2 regions of the Bradyrhizobium sp. MI1.3 genome follow, and region 1 is predicted to be linked to the other one. Evidence: riboswitches for the same ligand, from Rfam matches in the RefSeq annotation. Region 1 holds a riboswitch; the other holds the start of a gene.
What was found. A riboswitch is a leader RNA that binds a small molecule or an ion and turns the genes downstream of it on or off. The one in region 1 is predicted to bind S-adenosylmethionine.
Positions count from the first base shown of each region.

Region 2: linked by a shared signal. The riboswitch ahead of metX (homoserine O-acetyltransferase MetX) and the one ahead of AC0L3A_RS32710 (O-succinylhomoserine sulfhydrylase) in region 1 are both predicted to bind S-adenosylmethionine.

Region 1 covers NZ_JBVVPQ010000069.1:3,210-6,615, forward strand. Annotated here, with positions in the region: gene AC0L3A_RS32705 (SGNH/GDSL hydrolase family protein) at 1-541, shown strand, start outside; gene AC0L3A_RS32710 (O-succinylhomoserine sulfhydrylase) at 664-1,860, opposite strand; SAM riboswitch at 1,931-2,010, opposite strand; gene AC0L3A_RS32715 (2'-deoxycytidine 5'-triphosphate deaminase) at 2,091-3,227, shown strand; gene AC0L3A_RS32720 (PAS domain-containing protein) at 3,405-3,406, shown strand, end outside.
Region 2 covers NZ_JBVVPQ010000028.1:16,228-19,633, reverse strand. Annotated here, with positions in the region: gene metW (methionine biosynthesis protein MetW) at 32-694, opposite strand; gene metX (homoserine O-acetyltransferase MetX) at 710-1,912, opposite strand; SAM riboswitch at 2,003-2,082, opposite strand; gene AC0L3A_RS21090 (chorismate mutase) at 2,287-3,135, shown strand; gene hisC (histidinol-phosphate transaminase) at 3,170-3,406, shown strand, end outside.

The DNA of each region.
Region 1 (3,406 bases):
GCACTATCCGACAGCCGACATCACCGTCGTCAATGCCGGCGTCGGCGGCGAGGACGCGCCCGAGATGATGAAGCGCCTTCAGAAGGAGGTGATCGACGTGCATCCGGATCTGGTGATCTGGCAGGTCGGCACCAATGCGGTGCTGCGCAATCTCGATCCCGGCGATACCGCCAAGCTCGTCGAGGACGGCATCAGCCGCATCCAGGCTGCCGGCGGCACCGACGTCGTGCTGGTCGATCCGCAGTATTCGCCAGCCGTCAACCAGCGCGCCGAGAGCGCCGGCAAGATGGTGAAGCTGCTCGGCAAGGTCGCTGAGCTCCGTCACGTCGGCATCTTCCCGCGCTTCGAGGTGATGCGCGACTGGCACGAGAAGCAATCGCTTCCGGTCGAGAGCTTTGTGATCGCCGACGGCCTGCACATGAACGATTGGGGCTACGCCTGCTTCGCCCAGCTCCTCGGCGACGACATCATCCGCTCCGTCGGCCAGATCAAGCTCGGCGTGAACGTGCCCGCGGACGTGCGGACGTACCGGCCGATGTAGCTTGGTGCCGTAGGGTGGGCAAAGGCGCGCTCTTCGCGCGCCGTGCCCACCATCTATCGGCACCGCGATCGTGAAGGGTGGGCACGCTTCGCTTTGCCCACCCTACGATTCCGAGTGTGTGGCTACGCCTTCTCCAGCGCCGCGGTCAGATCCTCGATTAGATCATCCGCGTGCTCCAGCCCCGCCGAGAAGCGGATGAATCCCTCGCTGATGCCGAGCGCGGCGCGGTCCTCCGGCTTGAGGCGCTGATGCGTCGTGGTGGCGGGGTGCGTGACGAGGCTCTTGGCGTCGCCGAGATTGTTCGAGATCTTGGCAAGCTTGAGCTCGTTGAGCACGCGGAACGCCGCCTGCTTGCCGCCCTTGACCTCGAGGCCGACCAGCGTCGAGCCGCCGCGCATCTGCTTCTTCACCAATGCCGCCTGCGGATGATCGGCGCGGCCGGGAAACACCAGCCGCGAAATCTTCGGATGGCTCGCCAGCACGTCCGCGATGCGCGCGGCCGTCTCGGTCTGCGCGCGCACGCGCACGGCGAGCGTCTCCAGGCCCTTGAGCAGCACCCAGGCGTTGAACGGCGAGATCGACGGGCCGGTCTGGCGCATGAAATTGTGGATGTGCTCGGCGATGAACGCCTCCGAGGACAGGATGATGCCGCCGAGACAGCGGCCCTGGCCGTCGATGTGCTTGGTCGCGGAATAGACCACGACGTCGGCGCCGAGCGCGAGCGGGCTCTGCCAGATCGGCGTGGCGAACACGTTGTCGACGACGAGCCGCGCGCCGCCGCTGTGCGCGATCTCGGCAATGCCGGGAATGTCGAGCACGTCGAGCGTCGGATTGGTCGGGCTCTCCAGGAAAAACGTCTTGGTGTTCGGCTTCATGGCGCGCTGCCACTGGTCAAGATCGAGGCCGTCGACCAGCGTGGTCTCGATGCCGTAGCGCGGCAGCAAATCCTGCACGACGTAGAGACACGAGCCGAACAGCGCGCGCGAGGCCACGACGTGATCGCCGGCCTTCAGCGGCGCCAGGATCGCCGTCGTCACCGCGGCCATGCCGGTCGCGGCGGAACGTGCCGCTTCGGCGCCTTCGAGCTCGATCATGCGGCGCTCGAACATCGCGATGGTCGGATTGGAGTAGCGTGAATAGATGAAGCCGGGGTCCTCGCCCTTGAACCGCGCCTCGCACTCCTCGGCGCTGTTGTAGACGTAGCCCTGGGTCAGGAACAGCGACTCCGAGGTCTCGCCATATTGCGAGCGCAGGGTGCCGGAATGAACCAGGCGAGTTTCGGGACGGTATTGCGCGGTTGGCGCCGGGGACTTCGACATAGGACCTCCTGAAGTGACCATCGAAAATGGCCACAAAAAAACCGGCCTGGAATATTTCCACGGGCCGGGATCACAGAGGTCCCCGGCCTGTTTAGCGACTTATTTAACGTGGCTGCAAGCCGGCCGGCTCAAATCACCACGGGATAAGTCATGCTCATATTCCGCAATGCCCTTTCCGTCAAGACGTCCATCGGATAGCCGTAAAACGCTCATATTTCCCGCATGTCGGGATGTGTTTGATCCCTGATGAGGACCCCGGGTTGACGTTCACGGTCGCCGCCGACGCCAATGGTATCCTGCCCGACCGCATGATCGCGGCGATGGCGGAGGGCGGTCTCATCCTGCCCGCTTACGACTTCGTCGAAAGCCAGATCCAGCCGGCGAGCCTCGATTTGCGTCTCGGCGATATCGCCTATCGCGTTCGCGCCAGCTTCCTGCCTGGTCCCGGCGCCACCGTTGCCGAGCGCATCGACGAATTGAAGCTGCACGAGTTCAGTCTCGCCGACGGCGCGGTGCTGGAGACCAACTGCGTCTACATCGTGCCGCTGCTCGAAAGCCTCGCGTTGCCGCCGGAGATCGTCGCGGCCGCCAACCCGAAGAGCTCGACCGGCCGGCTCGACGTCTTCACCCGCGTGATCGCCGACGGCACCCGCCGCTTCGACATGATCGGTGCCGGCTATCACGGCCCGCTCTATGCCGAGATCAGCCCCAAGACGTTCCCGGTGCTGGTCAGCGAGGGCTCGCGCCTGAGTCAGGTACGCTTCCGCACCGGCGATGCCATCCTCAACATCGACGACCTCGAGGCGCTGCACGCGACCGAACGTCTCGTCGATATCGACGATGCCGATCTCACCGGCGGCGTCGCCGTCTCCGTAGATCTCTCCGGCGAGAAGAGCGGCGGCTTCGTCGGCTACCGCGCCAAGCGCCACACCGGCGTGATCGACGTCGATCGCCGCGCCGGCTATTCCGTCGAGGAGTTCTGGGAGCCGATCTCGGCCCGTCCCGACGGCAGTCTCATCCTCGATCCCGGCGAGTTCTATATCCTGGCGTCGAAAGAGGCGGTGCAGGTGCCGCCCGATTACGCCGCGGAGATGGTGCCGTTCGATCCGCTGGTCGGCGAGTTCCGCGTGCATTATGCCGGATTCTTCGATCCCGGCTTCGGCTATGCCGGCGCCGGCGGGTTGGGGTCGCGCGCCGTGCTCGAAGTGCGCTCGCGCGAGGTGCCGTTCATCCTCGAGCACGGCCAGATCGTCGGCCGCCTCGTCTATGAAAAGATGCTGGCGCGCCCCGACGCCATGTACGGCCAGCGCATCGGCTCAAATTACCAGGCCCAGGGGCTGAAGCTGAGCAAGCATTTCCGGGTGTAGGGATAGGCTCACCTTCCGCTGTCATGCCCCGGCTTGACCGGGGCATCCAGTACGCCGCAGCCTATCGGTTCGATCACATCCGCCTCTGGAATACTGGATCGCCCGATCAAGTCGGGCGATGACACCGAATCTGTGTCAGGATAATAAGCGAATCCGGGCTACGTCCGAGGTGGCGAAAT
Region 2 (3,406 bases), on a different contig from region 1:
TGCGCTACGCTTCATCCGGGCTACGGGAATCCTATTTCCTGCCGCCTCGCGTCAGCAAGAACACGCCCTGCTCGCCGAACAGATTCCACACCCACCAGGGCATCCGCAGCCGCAGCGGGCGGCCGTAGAGGTCGAGCGCCTCGGCACGTTCCATCTTGACGTCGATCGCGTCGCAGAGCTCGACGAAATCCTTGATGGTGCAGAAATGGATGTTGGCGGTGTCATACCAGCTTGCCGGCAGATTCTCCGTGCGCGGCATGTGGCCGCCGATCAGGAGCTGGAGCCGCATCTTCCAGAAGCCGAAATTCGGGAACGACACGATGGCGCGGCGGCCGATGCGCAGCAAATTCTCCAGCACCACTTTCGGCTGCCGGGTCGCCTGCAACGTCTGCGACAGGATCACGTAGTCGAAGGCGTCATCGGGATAATTCACGAGATCGGTGTCGGCATCGCCCTGCACCACCGCAAGACCCTTGGCGACGCAGCGGTTGACGCCCTCGCGTGACAGCTCGATGCCGCGGCCGTCGATGCCGCGGGTCTCCAGCAGCTGGAGCAGGTCGCCCTCGCCACAGCCGACGTCGAGCACCTTCGAGCCCGGCTTGACCATCTCGGCCACCAGCACATGGTCGGCGCGAAAATCGCCGGGCTGCCCGGTCGCAAGGCCGCCCAGCGGCAGCGCTTCCTGTACAGACATGACTAGCCGTCCTTGTTAAGCAGTCCTGGCGGTAAGCCCGCGCGCCTTGCCTGCCGACTGCAGGAAGGCACGGGCAATGTCGAAGAACTCGGGCACGTCGAGCAGGAACGCGTCGTGACCGCGATCGGTCTCGATCTCGGCGAAGGACACCCGCGCGCTCGACGCATTCAGGGCGTGCACCAGCGCGCGCGATTCCGAGGTCGGGAACAGCCAGTCGCTGGTGAAAGAAACCACGCAGAAGCGGGTCTGGATTCCCGCGAACGCCTTCGCCAGCACGCCGCCATGGTCGCCGGCGATGTCGAAATAATCCATCGCGCGGGTCAGATAGAGATAGGAGTTGGCGTCGAAGCGCTCGACAAAGGACGAGCCCTGGTAGCGCAGATAGGACTCGACCTGGAAGTCGGCGTCGAACGAGAAGGTCGGCAGCTCGCGGTCCTGCATGCGCCGGCCGAATTTTCGATGCAGCGCGGCGTCCGAAAGATAGGTGATGTGCGCCGCCATCCTAGCGACAGCGAGCCCGCGATGCGGATGGATGCCGTGATCGGCATAGCCGCCTTGGTGCCAGTCGGGATCGGCCATCACCGCCTGACGGCCAAGCTCGTGGAACGCGATGTTCTGCGCCGAATGTCGTGTCGAGCAGGCAATCGCCAGCGCGGAGAATACCCGAGTCGGATACGCCGCAGTCCATTGCAGCACTTGCATGCCGCCCATCGAGCCGCCGACGACTGCGAACAGCGTGTCGATGCCGAGCCGGTCGATCAGCATCGCCTGCGCGCGCACCATGTCGGGGATGGTGATGACGGGGAAATCGAGGCCCCAAACCTTGCCCGTCGCGGGATTGATCGAAGCCGGACCGGTCGAGCCCATGCAGCCGCCGATCACGTTGGAGCAGATGATAAAATACTCGCTGGGATCGAGCGGTCGGCCGGGGCCGACCAAGGTCTCCCACCAGCCGGGCTTGCCGGTGACAGGGTGCACATTGGCGACGTGCTGGTCGCCGGTCAGCGCATGGCAGATCAGGATCGCATTGGAGCGATCGGCATTGAGCTCGCCGTAGGTTTGGTAGGCGATCTGGAACGGGCTGAGATCGACACCGCAATCGAGCTGCAGCGGCTGCTTCGTGCCGAACTGCGCAACCTGCGAGCTCGGACGATCCACCTCGTGCGACCGCTCGTCGGCAGTGATCGCGGGACTGGGAATTGACTGGACGCCAACCATCTGACCATCGACCTCGTTTGCGATCGTAGAAGTGACCGCATTGACATCAGGCCATGAAAAACCCGGCCTGAACGATAGGTTCGGCCGGGATCGAAAGGGTCCCCGGCCTGTTTAGCGAGTTTTTTAACGTGGCTGCAAGCCGGCCGGCTCAAATGACCACGGAACGGATAAAAACTACCGTCTTGGACGGTTTTCGTCAAGTCGCGGCCCGGATCGACCAAATTCGCCTGCCGCGCCGCCGGCGGAAAGGGCCCGATTTCCCTTTGCATTTCTCTTTGCTTTCGCAGCCCCGACTGCCTAATCAGGACATCCATCGTAGCGGTGACGGCTCGACTGATCCGCATTGGAACGCCCCTCAACAGCACCTGTCAGACATGTCCCAACGTCCGCCCGCGCCACCATCGCTCCAGGAATTGCGCAAGGAGATCGACGCGATCGACGAGGGCATGCATCGCCTGCTGATGCAGCGCGGCGACATCATCGACCGCCTGATCCAGGTGAAGCAGACCCAGGAGGTCGGCTCGGCGTTCCGTCCCGCGCGCGAGGCCGCCATGATGCGTGACCTCGTCCAGCGCCATCGCGGCATCCTGCCGCTCGACACGGTCGAGAGCATCTGGCGCGTGATCATCGCGACGTTCACTTACGTCCAGGCGCCATTCTCGGTGCACGCCGACATCTCGGCAAGCGAGCCGGCCATGCGCGATTCCGCGCGATTCCATTTCGGCTTCACCGTGCCTTACGTCGCGCATTTCAGCGCGCAGGCGGCGGTCGAGGCCGTCGCGAAATCCAAGGGCGACCTTGCGCTGGTCTCGGCAACCTCGAGCCGCACGCCGTGGTGGCTGTCGCTGGAAGAAGCCGGCGCGCCAAAGATCATCGCGCGGCTACCCTTTGTCGAGCGCGCCGACCATCCGGCGGCGTTGCCGGTGTTCGCGGTCTCGCGCGTCGCCGACAGCGCCCTGGTGACGGAGGTCGAGACCTTCAGCGTACGCGTGTCAGGGTGGAACGCCGAAGTTGCGCGCGCCCTGTCGCCGCTCGCCGAGATCGTGGCGGTGCCCGACACCGCCTTCGACGGCGCCGCGCTGCTGGTCTCGGTCACCGCGACGAGCAGCCTCGACAAGATCAAGGCTGCCCTGATCGAAGCGGGGGCCTCGGTGCGCTCCACGGCCCTCGTCGGCAGCCACGCAACGCGCTATACGGTGCCCCCGACCGGGCCGAAATCGTAAGTCGCGAACCGCTTAAGCCACTCCGGAGTTGAAGATGTCCCGCCCAGTGCCGAATCCCGGCATTCTCGATATTGCGCCCTATACGCCCGGCAAGACTCCGGTGGCGGAGCCCGGTCGCAAGGTGTTCAAGCTCTCGGCCAACGAGACGCCGTTCGGGCCCTCGCCGAAGGCGATCGAGGCGTTCAAGAACGTGGCGGATCACCTGGAAGACTATCCGGAAGGGACCTCGCGCGTGCTGCGCGAAGCGATCGGGCGCACCTTCGGGCTCGAC